One region of the Hyphomicrobium nitrativorans NL23 genome, then DNA from elsewhere that is predicted to be linked to it. Evidence: riboswitches for the same ligand, from Rfam matches in the RefSeq annotation. Region 1 holds a riboswitch; the other holds the start of a gene.
The links. A riboswitch is a leader RNA that binds a small molecule or an ion and turns the genes downstream of it on or off. The one in region 1 is predicted to bind S-adenosylmethionine.
Positions count from the first base shown of each region.

Region 2: linked by a shared signal. The riboswitch ahead of metX (homoserine O-acetyltransferase MetX) and the one ahead of W911_RS02105 (O-succinylhomoserine sulfhydrylase) in region 1 are both predicted to bind S-adenosylmethionine.

Region 1 covers NC_022997.1:463,099-473,513, reverse strand. Annotated here, with positions in the region: gene lysA (diaminopimelate decarboxylase) at 1-79, opposite strand, end outside; gene W911_RS02145 (lipoprotein) at 134-328, opposite strand; gene argH (argininosuccinate lyase) at 384-1,793, opposite strand; gene W911_RS02135 (TlpA family protein disulfide reductase) at 1,846-2,502, shown strand; gene dapD (2,3,4,5-tetrahydropyridine-2,6-dicarboxylate N-succinyltransferase) at 2,842-3,684, shown strand; partial or broken gene dapE (succinyl-diaminopimelate desuccinylase) at 3,834-5,005, shown strand; gene W911_RS02120 (SDR family oxidoreductase) at 5,137-5,907, opposite strand; gene W911_RS02115 (ArsR/SmtB family transcription factor) at 5,970-6,398, shown strand; gene W911_RS02110 (2'-deoxycytidine 5'-triphosphate deaminase) at 6,507-7,625, opposite strand; SAM riboswitch at 7,804-7,882, shown strand; gene W911_RS02105 (O-succinylhomoserine sulfhydrylase) at 7,982-9,196, shown strand; gene apaG (Co2+/Mg2+ efflux protein ApaG) at 9,752-10,159, shown strand; gene argE (acetylornithine deacetylase) at 10,169-10,415, shown strand, end outside.
Region 2 covers NC_022997.1:613,894-624,308, forward strand. Annotated here, with positions in the region: gene W911_RS02835 (prephenate/arogenate dehydrogenase family protein) at 1-224, opposite strand, end outside; gene hisC (histidinol-phosphate transaminase) at 221-1,321, opposite strand; gene W911_RS02845 (porin family protein) at 1,608-2,861, shown strand; gene W911_RS02850 (hypothetical protein) at 2,916-3,164, opposite strand; gene W911_RS02855 (hypothetical protein) at 3,417-3,722, opposite strand; SAM riboswitch at 3,956-4,034, shown strand; gene metX (homoserine O-acetyltransferase MetX) at 4,126-5,349, shown strand; gene metW (methionine biosynthesis protein MetW) at 5,349-5,984, shown strand; gene W911_RS17105 (FkbM family methyltransferase) at 5,981-6,814, opposite strand; gene W911_RS02875 (class I SAM-dependent methyltransferase) at 6,887-7,600, opposite strand; gene gloB (hydroxyacylglutathione hydrolase) at 7,720-8,490, shown strand; gene W911_RS02885 (cupin domain-containing protein) at 8,534-8,953, shown strand; gene W911_RS02890 (NYN domain-containing protein) at 9,165-10,415, shown strand, end outside.

The DNA of each region.
Region 1 (10,415 bases):
TTCCCACATCGGCGGCGATGCGCACGAGAGAGACGTCCTCGGCGTGAAGCACGCCGCCCTTATAGCTGAAGTGATGCATGAGACGGGTCGCGGTCCGGAGTGTGAAGCGACCGCAGGTATAACGAGAGACCGCTTAGCGCAACAGCCCGTCGAGCACGAAACCCTTGTGGCCCTTCGGAGCCGCCCCTTCGGGCTTGCCCTGGCCGGACTGAGCTTCCGCCGTGTTGTCGTTCGCACGCGGCGTTTCGAGCGATCCTCTCACGCCGCATCCGCCCAGCGCGAACGCCAGGGCCGCAACGGCCAGAAATGCGCAGAAACGACCCTGCATCGCGATCAAACCCCGTTTGCCCACCGAAGGCACCTTCGTGGGACCAGCGGCAACCTTAGCGCCCGCTCGCGTCCTTTTCCAGGCGCCGCGCCCAAGCTCGGGCCATTTTCGCGACGCTCTGTGGCGCAGTTCCCCCATAGCTCTTACGGGATTTTACGGAATTCTCGACCGAAAGAACCGAGAAAACATCCTTCGTGATCTTAGGCTCCACCGCCTGCATCACGTCGAGCGGCACGTCTTCGAGGTCCAGCCCCCTGTCCTCGGCCGCCTTGACGATGGTCCCCGTCACGTGGTGGGCATCCCGGAACGGCATCTTGAGTTCGCGTACCAGCCAGTCCGCGAGGTCCGTCGCTGTCGAGTAGCCCCGGCCGGCGGCGGCCCGCATGGCCTCTTCCACCGGCTCCAGGTCCGCCACCATGCCGGTCATGGCCGCAAGACCGATCCGTAGCGAATCGAGTGCGTCGAACGTCGCTTCCTTGTCTTCCTGCAGATCCTTGGAATAGGCGAGCGGCAGCCCCTTAATCACCATCAGCAGGCCCTGGAACGCGCCCGCGATGCGCCCGATCTTGGCGCGCACCAGCTCGGCCGCGTCCGGATTGCGCTTCTGCGGCATGATCGACGAACCGGTCGTGAACCGATCCGAAAGCTTGATGAAACCGAACTGCGGCGTCATCCAGATCACGATTTCTTCCGCCAGCCGCGACAGATGAACGGCCGCAATGGACGCCGCCGCCAGGATTTCGAGCGCGAAATCGCGGTCCGAAACGCCATCGAGCGAATTCGCCATCGGCCGGTCGAAACCCAGAACCTCAGCCGTTTTCGCCCGGTCGATGGGGAACGACGTCCCGGCAAGCGCGGCCGATCCGAGCGGGCATTCGTTGAGGCGCCGCCGCGCATCCTGGAACCGCCCGCGATCCCGCCCCAGCATTTCGACATAAGCGAGCAAATGGTGGCCGAAGGTCACTGGCTGGCCCGGCTGAAAATGCGTAAAGCCGGGCATGACCACGGCCGCGTGCGTCTCCGCCTTGGCGACAAGAGCCTTTTGCAGGCCGACGATGCTCTGAATGATCCCGTCGGCCGCATCCCGGACGTAGAGCCGGAAATCCGTCGCCACCTGGTCGTTGCGCGACCGCGCCGTATGCAGCCGCCCGGCAGGCGCGCCGATCAATTCCTTGAGGCGGCTCTCGACGTTCATGTGAACGTCTTCCAGCTCCTCCGAAAAGACGAATTTGCCGCTTTCGATCTCTGCTGCGATCTGATCGAGCCCCTTCAGGATCTCGCGCGCATCGCTCTTCGTGATGATCCCCGCCTCGCTCAACATCGCGGCATGCGCCTTTGAGCCCCGGATATCGTGGGGCGCCAAGACCTTGTCGAAGGAGATCGAGACATTTATCTCCTGCATGACGTCGGCGGGAGAAGCGGCGAAACGGCCGCCCCACATCTTGTTGGCGTTCTTCTCTGTCATGAGGAGTGGGCCCTCCGCGAGACCCTAAGTAACCGGAAGCAAAGACGAAACCATGAAAAACGGCACCTCGGCCGGCGCGCCGAAGAAAAGCTACGCCACCGTGATCGCCCTGGCCGCCGTCGCGGCTCTTGTCGGCTTTGCGGCGGTATACGGCACGCTTGGCCGCCCTGACAACAACGCTGACAACGGCGCCATGGCCGTTTCTGGCCAATCGGCGGCCACGGGAGAGGCCACTGCATCGCGGAAAACGGTCCCCGATATGCCGGCGTTCGTCTTCAAAGCCACGCCCGAACCCCTGGGCGAGGTCCGTTTCACCGACGGAGATGGCAAGCCGATGACACTTGCCGACTTCAAGGGCAAGACCATTCTCCTGAACCTCTGGGCCACCTGGTGCGCACCCTGCCGCGAGGAAATGCCCTCGCTCGACCGCCTTCAGCAGGAATTCGGCTCCGACACCTTCGAGGTGGTCGCCCTCGCCGTAGACCGCGCCGGGCCCGAAACCGCGCAGAAGTTCTTGGACGAGATCGGCGTCACGTCCCTGAAGCTCTATTCCGACACGACGACCCGCTCCGGCTCGGCGCTCCGCGCCGTCGGCATGCCGACCACGATCCTGATCGACGCCGAAGGCCGAGAGATCGGCCGCCTGCCCGGCCCCTACGAGTGGGACGCCCCCGAAGCCAAGGCGCTCATCCAGGCCGAGCTGAACTAGCCTCCTCCTCTGTCATCCCGGCCAAGCGAGGCGGTCACGCCGGAGGCGTGCCTTCGGGCCATGCCGGAGGCATGCTTTCAGCACGACAGCCAAGCGCCGAGCCGGGACCCAGGAAAAGCTCCTATCGCGAAAAAACTGGCGCGCGAGCGCCCGGGAGCAACGCGACCCGCGGGTCATGGCGAAGCCATGCTCCGCATGGGCTGCCGCGGCCATCCACCGACACCCGGCCTCTTATCCGAAGCTTCTCGCAACTTGCGTACGAAACAAAATTCCCCAAGCATTGACGGCCCGGCCGCAAACCTCCAAGAACCCTCAAATACGCAGATCACGAGGAAACGCATGAGCATGGTCGACCTTCAGAGCACGATCGAAACCGCCTGGGACGCCCGCGACAGCGTCACCTCCGCCACCACGGGCGACGTCCGCGACGCCGTCGTCAAGGCGCTCGACCTGCTCGATTCCGGCAAGGCGCGCGTGGCCGAGAAGAAAGACGGCGAATGGGTCGTCAACCAGTGGCTCAAGAAAGCGGTTCTTCTGTCCTTCCGCCTGAACGACATGGGCACCATCTCGGGCGGCCCGGCAGGCTCCGTCTATTGGGACAAGGTACCGCCCAAGTTCGAAGGCTGGACGGAAGAAACCTTCAAGCAGGGCGGCTTCCGCGTGCTGCCGGGCGCCTACGTGCGTCACTCGGCCTACATCGCCCCCGGCGTCGTGCTGCTCCCCTCGTTCGTCAACCTCGGTGCCTACGTCGACAGCGGCACCATGGTCGACACTTGGGCCACCGTCGGCTCGTGCGCGCAGATCGGCAAGAACTGCCACATCTCGGGCGGCGCGGGCATCGGCGGCGTGCTGGAGCCGCTTCAAGCCGGCCCCGTCATCATCGAGGACAACTGCTTCATCGGCGCCCGCGCGGAAGTCGCCGAAGGCGTACACGTCGGCGAAGGCTCAGTGCTCTCGATGGGCGTCTATCTCGGTCAATCCACCACCATCATCGACCGCGCCACCGGCGAGAAATTCTTCGGCAAGGTGCCGCCCTACTCGGTCGTCGTGTCCGGCACGATGCCCGGTAAGCCGCTCCCCGACGGCACGCCGGGCCCGAACCTCTACTGCGCCGTCATCGTCAAGCGCGTAGACGAGAAGACCCGCTCCAAGACCTCGATCAACGAGCTGCTGCGCGACTGATCCAGTCGTGGGCCCACATCTCGAACTGAAAAAGAGGCCTCCGTTCGGGGGCCTCTTTGCGTATCTGAGCATTTCACCAATGCGTGCTTCCCTTGCCCTCGGATGACCCGTACGTTCGGCGCCACGTCAGCCACCAGCGAAACCGCATCATGATCCCGCAGCAAGATCCCATCGCCCTCACCCAAGCGCTCGTCCGCTGCGAAAGCGTGACGCCGGATGAAGGCGGCGCGCTGACGCTGCTCGAAAACGTGCTGCAGCCCGCGGGCTTCACCTGCCACCGCCTCACCTTCACGACGCCCGGCACACCCGACGTCGAAAATCTCTATGCGCGCATCGGCAATGCCGGGCCGCATCTCTGCTTCGCGGGCCACACCGATGTGGTGCCCCCCGGTCGCGTGGACGCGTGGACCGTCCCTCCATTCTCCGGCGAAATCCGCGATGGGCTTCTTTACGGACGCGGCGCGGTGGACATGAAGGGCGGCGTTGCCTGCTTCGTCGCCGCAGCCCTCGACTATCTCGCGAGCGAGGGCAGCCAGTTTCACGGCTCGATCTCGTTCCTCATCACCGGCGACGAGGAAGGGCCATCCATCAACGGCACGATGAAGCTGCTCGAATGGTTGCGCGACCGCGACGAGCAGATCAGCGCCTGCCTCGTCGGCGAACCCTCGAACCCCGAAGCCCTCGGCGACGAAATCAAGATCGGCCGGCGCGGCTCGATCAACGCGGACGTCGTCGTGCACGGCCGTCAGGGTCACTCCGCCTATCCGCAAAAGGCCGAGAACCCGATCCCGAAGCTCGCGCGCATCATCGACCGTCTCTCGTCGGTGGAGATCGACCGCGGCACGGCCCACTTCCAGCCGTCGAACCTGCAAACGACGGTGATCTCCGCGCCCAACAGCGCATCGAACGTCATTCCTGCCGAAGCACGCGCCATTCTGAACGTGCGCTACAACGACACCTGGAACCGCGAGACCATCGAAACGTGGTTGCGGGAACAGGTTGCCGCCGCCGCCGCAACGATCGATGCGCGTTACGACATCGACGTTTCCGGAACCGGCGACGTATTTCTCACGAGCCCCGACGGCCCCTCGTCGAGCAACTCGTCGCCGCAATTCGCGCGGAAACGGGCCGCACGCCAGCCCTCACCACGGGCGGCGGCACCTCCGACGCGCGCTTCATCAAGGATCTCTGTCCGGTGGTCGAGTTCGGCCCCGTCAACAAAACGATCCACGCCGTCGACGAGCACGTGCCGGTCTCGGAGCTGACGCAGCTCACGGCCATCTACCGCCGCTTCATCGAAGGCTATTTCTCGGCAACGTAAACCCGGCCTTCGCACGGGTGACGGAACGGGGGGAGAAGCAGCAGCCGCCACAGGGGACAGGGGCGTAGGCGGCCGCGCACATTCCGTCACCCGGACGAAAACCGGGCTCTTTGATTTCTTAGCTTGATCGCTCAGAACGTCAGCGCCGAGCCGCCCGAGGCCTCGATGACCTGCCCGGTCACCCAGCGCGACTCGAGACCGGCCAGGAACCCGACAACGTCGGCGATGTCCTCCGCCTGGCCGATCCGCTTCAGCGCCTGCTTGCTCTTGATGCCCTCGGCCACCGCAGGATCCTTGAGAAACGCGCCCATGTCGGTCTCGATGGCGCCCGGCGAGACGGCGTTGACGGTGATCCCGCGCGGACCCAGGAGCACGGCCAGCGTCTTGGTGAGATTGTCGAGCGGCGCCTTGAGCGCCGAATAGGCCGCCACGTCCACGAACGGCGTGCGCACGACGCCGCTCGAGATGTTGACGATGCGCCCGCCGTCCCGGAGCCGCTTGGCCCCCTGCTGCGAGATGAAGAACACGGAGCGCACGTTGACGGCATAGATCTCGTCCAGCACTTCCTCGGTCGTATCCTCGAAGCTGACGAACGGCGCGATACCCGCATTGTTGACGAGGATGTCCAAGGCGGTCGAGCCGTTGCGAGCCTGAAGCTCTTTATCGAGCGCCGCGTAAAGCGTCGTCACGCCATCGGAGGCAGCGAGGTTCGCGCCGACCGCGAACGCCTTTCCACCCGCCGCCTCGATAGACCCGACGGTTTCGTCGGCCGCGCCGCGGTTGCTGCCGTAGTGGACGGCGACGAGCGCACCGTCCGCGGCCAGGCGCTCCGCAATTGCCCGGCCAATGCCGCGGCTTGCGCCGGTAACCAGCGCAACTTTGCCTTCAAGGGGACGTGCCATGAGGAGTTCTCCATAATCCTGCGTGTTCCTGATGCCTGCCAAAACGGGAGCGCCGAACCGGCTTGGAGCGGGCTGAACCCCAGATAGGTGCGGGATTTCGGAAGTTCAAGATTATCGAACTATTGAATTATGGCAACACCCCTGCCATATCTGATGGCATGCAGCGGCCATTTCTCCATCCTTCCACCGATGACCTGCGCCTTGAAAGCGTGCTCTACGCGCTTGCCGACCCCGTGCGCCTCGAAATCGTGCGCCGGCTGGCCACGGGCGACTGCCCGCTCAACTGTTCCACGGCGGCCCCCGCTCATCTCGCGAAGTCCACCCAGTCGCATCACTTTCAGATTTTGCGGGAAGCGGGCCTGATCCGCTCCGAGCGGCGCGGCACCGAGGTCGTGAACACGGTCCGCTGCGCCGAGATCGAAGCCAAATTCCCCGGCGTCGTCTCGGCTATCCTCAAGGCCGCGAAACCGCTCCCTTGCCCGGACGCTTAAAGCAAATGTCATCCCGGCCAAGCGAGGCGGTCACGCCGGAGGCGTGCCTTCCGGATAAGGCTCCGGCTTCGCCTCCACCTTTCCAGGATGACAGAGGGGGCGTTCCGCCTACTTGAAATGCTTACTCAGCTTCAGGCCCTGTGCCTGGTAGTGGCTGCCGAGGTCGCTGCCATAGAGCTGGTCCGGAAGCTCCGTCATGCGCTCGTAGACGAGGCGGCCGACGATCTGCCCGTCTTCGAGAATGAACGGCACCTTGTGCGACCGCACTTCGAGAACCACACGCGAGCCTGACCCGCCTGCTGCGGAATGGCCGAAACCAGGGTCCATGAACCCCGCATAATGCACGCGGAATTCGCCCACCAGCGGGTTGAACGGCATCATCTCGGCTGCATGCGTCGGCGGAATGTGCACGGCCTCTTTCGACGCCAGAATATAGAACTGATCCGGATCGAGGATCAGCCGCCGCTTGCTGTCCGCGAACACCGGCTCCCAATAGTCCGCAATCGCGCAGGCGCCCGGCTGATCGACATCCACCACGCCCGTGTGCCGCTTCGCGCGATAGCCGACGAGGCCCGTGCCGTCGCCACCCTTTTCGAAGCCTTTGAGATCGACCGAAAGCGCGATCCCGTCCTGAATGTCCGCGTCCCCGCCCGAGACGAGCGTCTGCTCGGCCTGCAACCGGCGAAGCGCATCGTCCGTCTCCCGCGGATCGCCGCTGCGGAAGCGGAGCTGAGAAAGCTTCGAGCCCTTGCGCACGACGATGGGAAACGTCTGCGGACAGATTTCGGCGTAGAGCGGCCCGCGGTACCCTGCGGGCACTTGGTCGAACGCAGTGACGCCATCCGCAATCACGCGCGTGAACACGTCGAGCCGCCCCGTCGAACTTTTCGGATTGGCCGAAGCGGCGATGCCCGACGGCAGCGCGAGCCATTCCAGCAGCGGCACCACGTAGACGCAGCCCGTCTCCAGCACCGCGCCATCTTCGAGATCGAACGTGTGCAGCGTGAGATCGTCGAGCTTCTCGGCCACCGCACCGCCCGGCCCGGGCAGAAAGCTCGCACGCACGCGATGCGCCCGCGCCCCGAGCCGCAGATCCACGCTCGCGGGCTGCACCTGGCCCTGCCCGAACGGCTCAGAAGGTGTGATCCCCCCGGCCTCCGCCAGCGCTCGGATAGCCTGCGCCGGCAGGATGCCGTCCGCCGCCGCAAATTTGCTCTCTTTAGACATCGAGTTGGCTCCTGGTCATGAGGCTCTGGACCATGATCGCTTCGGACCCTACCCGTCCGAAGCGTGAATCATAGGTCCCATCGAAGATCGAGAGCGTCTGATCGCATTCGGATCAGACGCTCTAGACGAAGCGCCCCTTGACGCCAAGAGCCCCGAGAGGCTAATCCCGCGGTATCAGCGCTCTGATCGTGGTGATTTGGCCGGCCGGCTTGCAGCCACGTAAAACAAGTCGCTAAAAAGGGCCCTCGGCGCGCGACCCGGCAACAGGTCCGCCCTGGCTCATGGCAGCGGGGAGGACGGCCGGGTTTTTTGTGGGTTCGGGCACGCGCCCGCACCGAGCGCGCGAGGACATCTCCATGACCAAGACACCGATGTCGGCCCCCGCAGATCCCGCGAGTTGGAGCCCCGAAACGCAGCTCGTGCACGGCGGCACGCTCCGCTCCGAGTTCGGCGAAACGTCGGAAGCCCTCTTCCTCACCCAAGGCTTCGTCTACACCTCCGCCGAGCAGGCCGAAGCCCGCTTCAAGAACGAAGACCCCGGCTTCCAGTATACCCGCTTCGCCAATCCCACCGTCTCCATGTTCGAGGAACGCCTGCGTCTCCTCGAAGGCGCCGAGATGTGCCGCGCGACCGCAACCGGCATGGCCGCCGTGACGGCCGGCCTCCTCTCGTTCCTCTCGGCCGGCGATCATATCGTCGCCGCCCGCGCGATGTTCGGCTCCTGCCGCTACATCGTCGAAACGCTCTGTCCGCGCTTCGGCATCGCCATGACGCTGATCGACGGCCGCGACCTCGCGCAGTGGGAAGCCGCCATCAAGCCCAACACGAAGGGCTTCTTCTTCGAAACGCCAGCCAATCCCACGCTCGACCTGGTGGATATCGCGGGCGTCACGGCCATCGCAAAAAAGCACGGCATCACGACCGTAGTCGACAACGTGTTCGCAACGCCGATGCTACAGCGTCCGCTCGCGCTCGGCGCGGACGTCGTCGTCTACTCGGCCACGAAACACATCGACGGCCAGGGCCGATGCTTGGGCGGCGCGGTGCTCGGCTCGAACAAATTCCTCAACGACCACCTGCAGGACTTCTTCCGCCAGACGGGCCCGTCGCTCTCTCCCTTCAATGCGTGGGTCATGCTGAAAAGCCTGGAGACGCTGCCGATCCGCATCCGTCAGCAATCCGCGAGCGCCGCCGTCGTCGCCGATCGTCTCGCCGCCGCGCCGGGCGTCAACCGTGTCATCTATTGCGGCCGCGACGATCATCCCCAAGCCGACATCGCCAGGAAGCAGATGTCGGGCGGCGGCCAGATGATCGCCTTCGAAATCGAAGGCGGCAAGGAGGCAGCCTTCCGCTTCCAGAACGCGCTGCGTCTCGTGCGCATCTCGAACAACCTGGGCGACGCGAAAAGCCTCATCACGCACCCTGCCACGACGACGCATTTCCGCATCGGACCCGAGGCCCGCGCGGAGCTTGGCATCTCAGACGGCATCCTGCGCCTCTCCATCGGCCTCGAAAACGGCGACGACATCGGCGCCGACCTCGACGCCGCGCTGAAAGCCGCTCGCGCCTGATCGCCTAGACCATGATCGCTTCGGACCTTAGCCGCTCCGATCGGCGCGCCGCTTATCCGGCGCGGCGTGAATCGGCAGCGCGGAGAAAGTCCGAAGCGTGAATCATCGCTCTCATCAAAGATCTAGAGCGTCCGATCCGATTCCATCGGGTCGAACGCGGCACAAATCGGCCATGTCCGCAGTTTAGCCAGCGCCTGACGGCGAAAAATGGCCAGAGCGCGCCGACAGGCGTTGACGCCTGCGCCCGGACCCGTAATGCTCCGCCAAACCAGAACGGAAGCGGCCTAGGGTCTGTACTCAATATTCGATGGGGCATTGATGAGCCAAGACAGGCCAAGGGCCAGGAAAAGCGCGCAGCGCGATGCCTATGCATCGGGCAAGCGGTTTGACGCCGCAATTGGCTTGCCTTGGCTCACCCCGCAGGGGCGCGGTCCTTTCGCGCCTCCGGTGCGTCGTGAAAGCTTGCAAACCATGGAGGTTTGCTGCGCTTTCGCTCCTGCCAGCCGCACGAAAGTCCTCGCGTCAATGCCCATCGAATATTGAGTACAGACCCTAGTGACCGACGAGACCCCATACGAGCAGGTAACCGAAGGCGTCCGCATCCGCGTCACGCCCGAATTCTCGGAAGATCAGTCGACAGAAGAAGAAAGCTACTTCTTCTGGATTTACACGATCGAGATCGCCAACGAGAGCGCACACACCGTCCAGCTCAAAAGCCGCATCTGGCGCATCACCGACGACACCGGAAAAACGGACGAAGTGCGCGGGCCCGGCGTCGTCGGGCAGACGCCCGTCATCCCACCGGGCCAGTCGTTTACATATTCCTCGGGCTGTCCGCTCGGCACGCCATCGGGTATCATGGTCGGCAGTTATCAGATGATCGACGAGACGGGCCGGTTGTTCGACGTCGCGATTCCCGCGTTTTCGCTCGACAGCCCTTACGCCTCGCGCAGCGTGAACTGACTCCACCCCATGACACCCGACACGACGTCTTCCGCCATCGCGCTGCTCACGCATCTCGTGGCGTTCGACACCACAAGCCACAAGTCGAACCGCGATCTCGTGAGTTTCGTCGAAGCCTACCTCGCCGACCACGGCGTCGCCTCGCATCTCGTCCCCACCGAGGACGGTGAGAAAGCCTCGCTGTTCGCAACCATCGGGCCGGAAGACGTGCCGGGCATCGGCCTCTCCGGCCACACCGACGTCGTGCCCACCGTGC
Region 2 (10,415 bases), 150 kb from region 1:
ACGAGGTCCGCATCCTCGGCCGCTTCCGCCGCCGTGATGAAGCCTTGATCGATGAGACCGAGCCGCATGGCCGTTTCGAGCGTGGCGGGCGTGCGCGCGGAGCCGACGATGGAACCCACGACGCCTGCGCGGCGCGCTGCGTGGCTGATCGAGGAGCCGATGAGGCCGATGCCGATCAGCGCGATACGCTCGAACATCGGAGCCGTGGGGTTGGACTTCGTCATCCGGCGGCTCCAACGAACGTGGCGAGCGCTTCCTGGACCTTGCGGTTCTCGTCCGCGGTGCCGACGGTGAGACGCAGGGCGCCGGGGAGGCCGTAGCCTCCGACGCGGCGCAGGATGATGCCGCGCGATTTCAGGAAGGCGTCGCACGCGGCGGCGTCGCGTCCGGGGGCGGCGGGGAAGTGGATGAGCAGGAAGTTCGCAACGCTTGGCGTCACCGGCAGGCCGAGTTTCTCGATCTCTGCCGTCAGCCAGGCGCGCCATTCCTCGTTGTGGGCGACGGCGGCTTCGACGTGGCTCCAGTCGCCAATCGCGGCGGCGCCGGCCGCGATGGAGGGCGTGGAGAGATTGAACGGGCCGCGGATACGGTTCAGAGCGTCGGCGACGGCAGCAGGGCAGTAGGCCCAGCCGATGCGCAGCCCTGCGAGGCCGAAGATTTTCGAGAACGTGCGCGTCATCACCGTGTTTTCGGTGGTGGCGACAAGTTCGAGGCCCGCTTCGTAATCGTTGCGGCGCACGTATTCGGCATAGGCCGCGTCGAGCACGAGCAGCGCCTCGTCCGGCAGGCCGGCGCGGAGGCGGCGCACCTCGTCGATCGGCAGGTAGGTGCCGGTCGGATTGTTGGGATTGGCGAGAAACACCACGCGGGTGCGCGGCGTGACGTGAGCGAGGATCGCGTCGACGTCGGCGGTGAGATTTTTTTCCGGCACCACGACGGGCGTCGCGCCGGCGGCCAGCACCACGATGCGGTACAGCAGGAAGCCGTGCTCGGTGAAGAGCCCCTCGTCGCCGGGGCCGAGGTAGGCGTGCGCGATGAGGCTGATCAGCTCGTCGGACCCCGCACCGCAGACGATGCGGTTGGCATCCAGGCCGAAGCGGCGCGCAATGGCCTGGCGAAGCTCGGTAGCCTGGCCGTCCGGGTAGCGTTCGAGGTCGGCCCCGGCGATGCGGAATGCTTCGACGGCCTGCGGGCTCGGCCCGAGGGGGGTCTCGTTCGAGGAGAGCTTGATGGGCTTTACGCCGCCCGGAACGTGCGCTTCGCCCGGCACGTACGCTTCGATGTCGAGAACACCGGGACGGGGTTTCGGGGCGACGGCCATGGGCGGATTTCCAGCGAGGCGATGAGGATGCGCCCAGCCGGCTGGCTCGGCGCGGGCCCCGTGATACCGAGCGCGCCGGGAAAGCGCAAAGGATTAAGCGGCGCAGCGTGGCGGCGGGGCGGAGCGCGAACGAGAGACACGGCAGGACGATCGAGGTGGCGAGAACGCTTCGTGCGCCGGTGGCGGATCCGCCCGGTTAACTACTTTTAAGTGTAATTGCACAATCCTCAATCCAAGGTTGCGTTCTCCTTATCGTGAAAAAGATCAATTGGAAGATTGGGGAGTTGTGCAATTGGGCACTTTCTCGGGCGCCGCTTTGCGGCTTTTGCTGGCGGCATGGTACCTCGTTTTGGCGCTCAATACCGAAGTTTTCGCCGATCGAATTGGCGGAAGCAGCCTTCCATCGCCGACACCCGCGCTCAAAGGCAGAATTGTCGAAGGGGAGGGCGCGACGTCCGTCGTTGTCGTGAGCACTGCGGCCGGGTGGTCGTCGAATGCCGGTCCGACGTTTTTCGAAACGCCGAGTTCGTTCGTCGATCGTGGCGTTGGCTATGCGCAGGTGATGCAGACGCCGCTCGGCGCCGTCGATTTCAACGTTACGCTGGCAGACCGGCGGTACTTCGCCTTTACGGATGCGGACGAGCGTTCGGGGCAGGCGAACCTCGCGCTTACGCGTGATTGGGAGGGACAGCAGACGCTGCTCGCGTTCGCAGCCGGTACGAGCCGGGACATCGAAGAGCGCCTCACTATGGCGAGTCTTTCGCTTACGCATACATGGAATGGCGAAACCGTCCGGCCGTTTGTGCAGGCGGAGACGGCCGTGCTCGATTTCCACGACCTGCCCGGCGAGTTTGAACCGTTTGCGAACCAGGACGATCGAGATCGGATCTCGTCGCGGGCGCAAGCGGGGCTGCGCCTTACGATCACCGAGCATCTCTCGGTCGAGGTTGGCGGGGGCGTCGACACCAAGCGCTATCTCGAAAAGCATGACGACTTCGGCGTCCAGCGCGACAGCGTTTCGCTGTTCCCGCTTGTGGGGCTCGCGTTCGCGACGGAGATGGCGTCGTTGCGCGCGGTTTATATGCCTTTTCGGCGTGTTTTCGAGGACGATCTGTTCGAAAGCACTTGGACGCATGGGTATGCGGTGGATGCCGAAGTGAAGTTCTCAAACGCCCTCAAGGCGATTGCGTCTGCGCGGCACGGGTTCGAGGAGACGGATTTTCTGATCGCGAGCGCGGCGTACGAAACGGTTTTGGTGGCAGGAGTGATGCTGACGCCCGCGTGGGGGACCTTGTCGCTCGCCGTGTCGGAGACGCGTCGCGATTACGACGGATTGCATCTTCTCGACATCATGCGGGCGGATCGAAAGCGGGAGGTGGCGTTGAGCGGAGAGGTGCCGCTTTGGGATGCCGTCTCGCTGACCGGACGCGTCAGCTACATGGATTTCGAGAGCACTCTCGGGGAAGGCGGTTTCTTCGGGGAGATCGCGACGGATGTGCTGACGGTATCGCTTGGGCTGACTTACGTGATGGCGCAATAAGGGACGTGCCAATGGCGGGGACGCGCTGTCGCGGGCCCGCCCCCGCCAAGGGGATCAGCGGCCGCCGATGCCGAGCCCGAGGCCCAGCCCGAGACCGACGCCGGCTTTCACCTTGGCGATGTTGAGAACGTTGAGCTTGGTGCCGACCTGGGCTGCCGCACCGGCGCCCACGCCGAGCACCGGCCCGCCGCGGCTGTGATTGTGGCCGTGTCCGTGGCCACCGCCGTGCTTGCCGCGAGCGTCTGCGGGGGAGGAGATCGCGAAGGCCAAAGCAGCAGCAAGTGCAAAGCAAGCAAATTTCATGACAAAGCTCCTTGGGTTTCCAATGAATGATCAACTCAGGTTCGCCGGGTTGGCTGAAAAATTTATATATCGCGACAAAATGATGCGCAAAGAAATGGCCATTTCTTCGTAAAACGGCGAAATGATTATTTGGCGATCTTCAGATGTGTAATCTTTATCTTTTTTACGAAGGCCGGGCATGCAAGGAGACAAATGAAAAGCCGCGGACCTTGCGGGCCGCGGCTCGGAAATCGAAGCAGGACGCTCGTGCGTCTACTGCATGTAGGGGCTGTCCCCGCCGCGCGGATTGGCCGGCGACGAGAAGAAGAAACCGCTGTCGAAGGGGCCATTGCGGGTCTGGGCCTGGATCGTGGGATCCGTGAACTTCCGCGTGTCGATGCTCTCCGGCACGCTGTAGGAGTATCCGCCGCGGCGAGGCGACGGGCGCACCACGCCGCGAAGAGCCTGGTTTTTGGCTTTGGACTTTGCCTGCTGGGCCGTTGCCGGTTCAGGCATCGAGACCGATGTCAGCAGAGCGGCGGCGGCTGCCGCGAGCGAGAGGAGAATGAGCTTTTTCATGACGCTAACCTAGCCCAGGTTGGGGGTGCATGTCGATCAGGGGGGCGTGCTTTCAGTATCCGGTGTGTCTTTCGGACCCGCCGACAGCATCCCGAGCTTTCGCCCGCAGGCTCGGGCTTGGCGTCAGAATCGACGCAACGTGATTGATGTGAGGTTAATGCGTGACGGCGGCTGGCGTTCCGTCGCTGCGCCGGCCCTTGACCCTGGCGGGAAACGTCCGATATTCAGGGCTCGATTTCGATCGTGGTGATTTGGCCGGCCGGCTTGCAGCCACGTTAAACAAGTCGCTAAATGGGCCGTCGCACATCCGGACACATCGGTTGGGCTCGGCCGCCTCGGCAGAGCGACGAAGCCGGCTTTTCGAGCGTCCGCCGCGCGGGCGGGGTCGGGAGTGCGCAAAAGGATGGCCACATTTTCTGCGGAGCCTGGGGGCGACAGCCCGTCGGTTAAGCCCACGTCAGGCCAGCGGCTGTTCGAGGTTCATAGCCCGTCGAGCTCGCTCATCGTCTTTCCCGAGGATGCGCCGCTCCGGCTCGAATCCGGGCAGCTTCTCGCGCCGCTGTCCATCGCCTACCAGACCTACGGCACGCTCAATGCCGATAAATCGAACGCGATCCTCATTTGTCACGCGCTGACGGGCGATCAGCATGTTGCAAACGTCCATCCGATCACGGGCAAGTCCGGATGGTGGGAGACACTGGTCGGGCCCGGCAAGCCGGTCGATACGAACCGCTTTTTCGTGATCTGTCCCAACATCCTCGGCGGATGCATGGGTTCGACGGGGCCCGCGTCGCTCAATCCGAAGACCGGCAAGCCTTATGGCGTGGACTTTCCCGTCATCACCATCGGCGACATGGTGGATGCGCAGGTGCGCCTGATCGACCATCTCGGCATCGACGTGCTGTTCTCGGTGATCGGCGGCTCCATGGGCGGCATGCAGGTGCTGGAATGGGTGACGCGCCAAAAGCATCGCGTGGCGACCGCCATTCCAATCGCAACCGCGCCGTGGCATTCGGCGCAGAACATCGCCTTTCACGAAGTCGGGCGACAGGCGGTGATGGCCGATCCCGACTGGCGGAGCGGCAACTACTACGAAGCCGGTGTTGTGCCGAAGAACGGGCTCGCGGTTGCGCGGATGGCGGCGCACATCACGTATCTCTCGGAGAAGGCGTTGCAGGGCAAGTTTGGCCGCAACCTGCAGGACCGGAAAGCGCGGTCGTTTTCGTTCGATGCTGATTTCAAGATCGAGAGCTACCTGCGCCATCAGGGCTCGACGTTCGTCGATAGGTTCGACGCGAACAGCTATCTCTACATCACGCGGGCCATGGACTATTTCGATCTCGAAGGCGCATACGGCGGCAAGCTTGCGAATGCATTCGCGGGGACGACGGCGGAGATCTGCGTCGTCTCCTTCACCAGCGACTGGCTCTATCCGACGCGAGACAGCAAGGCGATCGTGAAGGCACTCAACGCCGTGGCGGCCAACGTGAGTTTCGTCGAAATCGAGAGCGACAAGGGGCACGACGCGTTTCTGCTCGACGAGCCGGAATTCCATGCGACGGCGCGGGGTTTTCTTTCCGCTGCCGCCGCCAAGCGCGGGCTCGCGCAGGCTTCGGAGGCGCGCTGATGGAGAAAGCCGTTCCATTCACCGGACAGCAGCGGGCCGATCACGTTCTGATCGCGGAGATGGTGAAGCCCGGTTCGCGCGTGCTCGACGTTGGTTGTGGCGACGGCGCGCTGCTCAAGCTGCTTGCGGAGCAGAAGGGCGTCGACGGGCGCGGTGTCGAGCTTTCGCGCGAGAAGGTGAACCTTTGCGTGCAGAGCGGGCTTGCGGTGATCCAGGGCGATGCGGATCACGATCTGGCCGACTATCCCGATCAGGCGTTCGACTACGCCATTCTCTCGCTCACGATCCAGGCGACGCGCGATCCCAAGACCGTGCTCGCCAATCTGCTCCGGATCGGGCGTCATGCGATCGTGTCGTTTCCGAACTTCGGGCACTGGCGCATCCGGACACAGCTTCTGTTTACGGGGCGCATGCCGATGACGCCCAATCTTCCGGAGCCATGGTTCTCCACGGCGGACGCGCACCTCTGCACCATCAAAGACTTCGTCGATCTTGTCGCGCTCGTCGATGCGGAGGTGGAAGATGCGGTGGCTTTCAATAGCCAGGGACAGCGGCTGCCGATCAAGACGTCGATCTCGCTTCAGAACCTGCTCGGCGAGAAGGCCGTATTCAAGCTGAGGGGGCGGCTGGCTTAAGCGAAACTTCGCGGACGTTCCAGAAGCAGGTCGCTGCCGTCCGTCCAGATATCGCGATAACCCGCGTCGTGGAGAGCTGCGAGGCAATCGGTTTCCCATCGGGCGGCGTGATCCTTTTCGATCAGGATCAGCCGCGGCCACAGCGCGCGTTGGGCCGTGCGAAGGAACGGGACCAAGGCGCGATCCTCGTATCCCTCGATGTCGATTTTGAGCACATCGATCCGGTCGAGGCCCGCGCGTTGGACGAGAGACAGCAGCGGGGCCACGGGCACCTCCGTTCCCGAGCCGCCGACATCTGCGCACAGGCTTGCAAGGCCGGGGTGCTCGCCGCCGTAGAGGGTGGCGCTGCCATCTTCCGCGCCAACGGCGGCCTGCACGATGGTGACGTGTTCTGCCAAGTTCGCTGCGACGTTGAAGCGTATGCGCCGCACCATTTTCGGCGAAGGCTCGATGGCGAGAACGCGGCCTTTCGGTCCCACCGCACGGGCGGCGAATAGCGTGAAAAGCCCGCAGTTTGCGCCGATATCGACGAAGACATCGCCGGGCGCAAGCACGCTCTCGATCCGCCGTATCCCGGGCGCGTCCTTGTGGAGGCCGCGTTCGACCAGCATCTGCTCGGTAAAGTTTTCTCCGATCCAGCAGCGCAGCTTTATGCCGTCCACTTCGACATCGCAGACGGGGCTGCGGCTTTGCATGACGCGTCGAAACGGGCGACGCATCGCGCCGTGAACCAGGCCGGACCGGATCGCACCGATGCAGAGAGCTGAAACGCCTGCGGGTGCGTATGCGCCCCACGCGCGCTCGGGCGTTGCGTCTTCGGTTTCGGCCATGGGTGCGATGTCTCCGGGAAATTGCGGGCCAACCTACTCCAACGGACCTCGGCGTTACAACCGAGGGGCGGATCAGCGGATGGGGACCAGATCGCGGAGGGCTTTAATGCGCACGCGCGTGCCGCTAGCGGGGGCGACCGTCTCTTTCCGCGCTTCGACGACGAGCACGCCGCCGAGGCCGGAGAAAATCCGCGATCCCACGCGTTCCCAGGCATTGGCGGAGCGGATGAGAACGCTGCGGTCGAAGGGCGGCACGTGCAGCGCCGTGCTCCAGGTGAGGGGTGTGAAGAGTGCATCGGAAAGAAGGGCGTCGAGCTGCGGGCGGCTGTAAGGGCGGCCGTGACCGAACGGCGTGCTATCGACGTGGGTCCACAGGCCGCGCCGGTTGGGAACCACGACGATGAGGCGGCCTTCCGGGGCAAGGACGCGCCAGAGCTCCCGCAAGAACGGGCGCTCACGTTCGGCGACCTCCAGCCCGTGGACGACGAGCAGGCGGTCGATCGCGTTGTCCCGCACGGGCAGGCAATGATCCTCGACGAGGGAGGAGAGGATCGGGTTTCCCGCTGGCCAGATCAGTGCTCCCTGGCTTGCGGGCATGAAGGCGGCCACGTTGCCGGCTTCGGCTCGGAATGCGCCGAGGAAGGGCGTTCCGAAGCCCAGGCCGGCCACCGTTTCCCCCGATACGGTGGGCCAAAGCGTGCGGATGCGGCGCGCAAGCACGCGCCGCGCGATTTTGCCCAGCGGGGTCGCGTAAAAATCCCTCAGCGTTGCGACGTCGAGATGCATGTCTCTAGGCGATCCAGCGTTTCGGGCTCTCTTTTCGCCCGGGCGGCATTGAAATGACAAGGCCGGGACGTTAGCTTTTCTCTTGAGCGGTGCGCATCGGAGCGCCCGTCTACGGCGCCATGATCCAACCTGACATCCACCAGTTTCCATGCCTGAAGGATAATTTCGGCGTTCTCGTCCATGACGAGGAGAGCGGCGTGACGCTCGCGATCGATGCGCCCGATGCGGACGCCGTCGAGCGCGCGCTCGATCGGAAGGGCTGGCGGCTGACGCATATCCTGGTGACGCATCATCACGCCGATCACACGGCGGGCATCCCGGCGCTTAAAGCGTCGAGCGGGTGCACGGTGATCGGTCCCCGCGCGGAGGCGCAGCGCATTCCGGAGCTCGACCAGGAGGTCGGCGAGCCCGATACGCTGGCCTTCGGAGGGCTTCGCGCGGCGGTGATCGACACGCCGGGGCACACGATCGGCCACGTTTCTTATTGGTTCCCGGAAGCGAAGGTCGCCTTCGTCGGCGACACGCTGTTTGCGATGGGATGCGGGCGCGTGCTGGAAGGCACGGCCGAGATGATGTGGGGATCGCTCATGAAGATCGCGGCCCTTCCGCCCGACACCGCGCTTTATTGCGGGCATGAGTATACGGTCGCGAACGGGCGCTTCGGGCTTTCCATCGAGCCTGACAACTTGAAACTCAAGGCGCGGCTGGACGAGGCCGAGCGCTTGCGGGCGGACGGACAGCCGACGCTGCCGACGCGCGTCGATGCCGAACTCGAAACCAATGTGTTTCTGCGCGCCGACCAGCGCAGCATCCGCGAGAGGGTGGGCTTGCCGCTTGCGCCGGACTGGAAAGTTTTCGCCGAGGTGCGCGAGCGCAAGAACCGCGCTTGAGCGCAACCGGCGCGGTGCGCATCAGACATCCAGGGCTTAATGCATGACCGCAGACGAGATCATCGCCGCGCTTCGGCTCGCGCCGCATCCGGAAGGCGGATATTTCCGCGAGACGTTTCGCGACGGAGCCGAGGGCGGCGGGCGGGCGCGCTCGACGGCGATCTATTTTCTGCTCAAGGCGGGCGAGGTGTCGCGCTGGCATCGCGTCGATGCCGTGGAGGTGTGGCACTGGTATGCGGGCGCGCCGTTGATGCTCGCCATCGCGCCGCCGCAAGGGGCTCAAGAGCGGGTTCGGCTCGGCCCCGCCGTGTTGGAGGGAGAGCGGCCGCAAGGCATCGTTCCGACCGGCTATTGGCAGCAGGCGTGGTCGCTCGGCGGCTGGACGCTCGTCGGGTGCACGGTTGCACCGGGGTTCACGTTCGACGGTTTCGAGATGGCGTCTGACGGATTCGAGCCCCGTTGAGAGCAGTGTTCGTGGCGTTTGAAGCCTTCCTGAGGGGCGGGCAGAGTTTTCCACCACTCATTGCACCGCAGCGCTGTGGGTAAGTTGTTGTTCCTGTGGCTTTTCAAGCGATTCCTGGGGACCGCGACCGGCGTGCGCTTGCCGCTCAAACCCGACTCGTAAAGAGTGCGACTCAATTGAAAAAAGTACGCGCGCAGCGGGGGTTGCATTCATGAAGGCGGGGTCCACCGGGACTGTTCTCAGTACGGTTTTCGTCGACTACGACAATATTTATCTCTCTCTCAAGCGTAAGAGCGAGGAGGCGGCTCGGCGCTTTGCGAAGGACGCTGGATTGTGGCTGCGCGAGATCGAGAGCGGTCGGCTGATCACGCCGACGCATGGCGCCGGCATCGGTGCTCAGCGGCGCATCGTGATGAGCCGCTGCTACGGCAATCCTGTGCCGCGCCGGAATGCGACCGACAACTCGACCGACATGAACTCGTTTCCGTTCGTGCGTCATCATTTTCTGCGCGCCGGCTTCGAAGTGGTCGATTGCCCTCCGCTGACGGCTCAGCTCAAGAACTCCGCGGACATCCGGATGGTGATGGACGTTCGCGATATGCTGACCCACGAGACGCGCTTCGACGAATTCATCCTGCTTTCGGGCGACGCCGACTTCACGCCGGTTCTGCACCGCTTGCGGGCGCACGCGCGCGGAACGGCGGTGTTCGCGAACGACCATACGGCGCAGCCGTACACGGCGATTGCCGATGGCGAGATCCGTGAGGCGGATCTCATTTCGCTGCTGCTCGAAGGCCGCATCGGTGCGGATGGCGAGGCGCGGAATGGCGGGGAGCTCAATGCCACGCCGAGTTCGGCCGAGCTTGAGGTCATGCGCAAGACGATCGTTGCCGAGGTGGCGGGCGCGGTGCGCTCGGCCCAGCAGCCGGTGCCGCTCGAAGCGCTCGCCGACCGGGCCGTGCGCGTGCTCGGGCACGAGAAGACAGTCGGCTCCGGCTGGGGTGGTGCGGGCACGTTCCGCGATCTTCTCATGCGCTGGCTGCCCGAGGGCGTGCGGCTGACGGAGACGCCGCCGTATTTCGCTTACGAGCCGACGCGGCACGTCGCGCGCGAGATCGAGGCGCGTCCCGAGATCCGCACCGAGCCGCGGCCGGTCCAGCGCGAACGGCGGCCGGATGCCGTCGACTCGCGTTTCGAATCCGTGATGGATGCCCAGCCGTCACGTAGGCCTGAGACACGTCCGTCGTATGCGCCGGAGAGCCGGTCCGAACCCAGGTTCGAACCGCAGCCCGAACCGCAGCAGCGCGCGCCACGCGTGGACGATCGTTTCGATCCGCGCTATGCGCCGGCCGCGCGCGACATCCCGGTTCGCGATGCGTATCCAAGAGAGATGCCGGAGCGGGCGGTCGAGCGCCGCGCCGATGCCCAGCCCGCACCTGCGCCTCGTCCGCCGGAGCCGCAA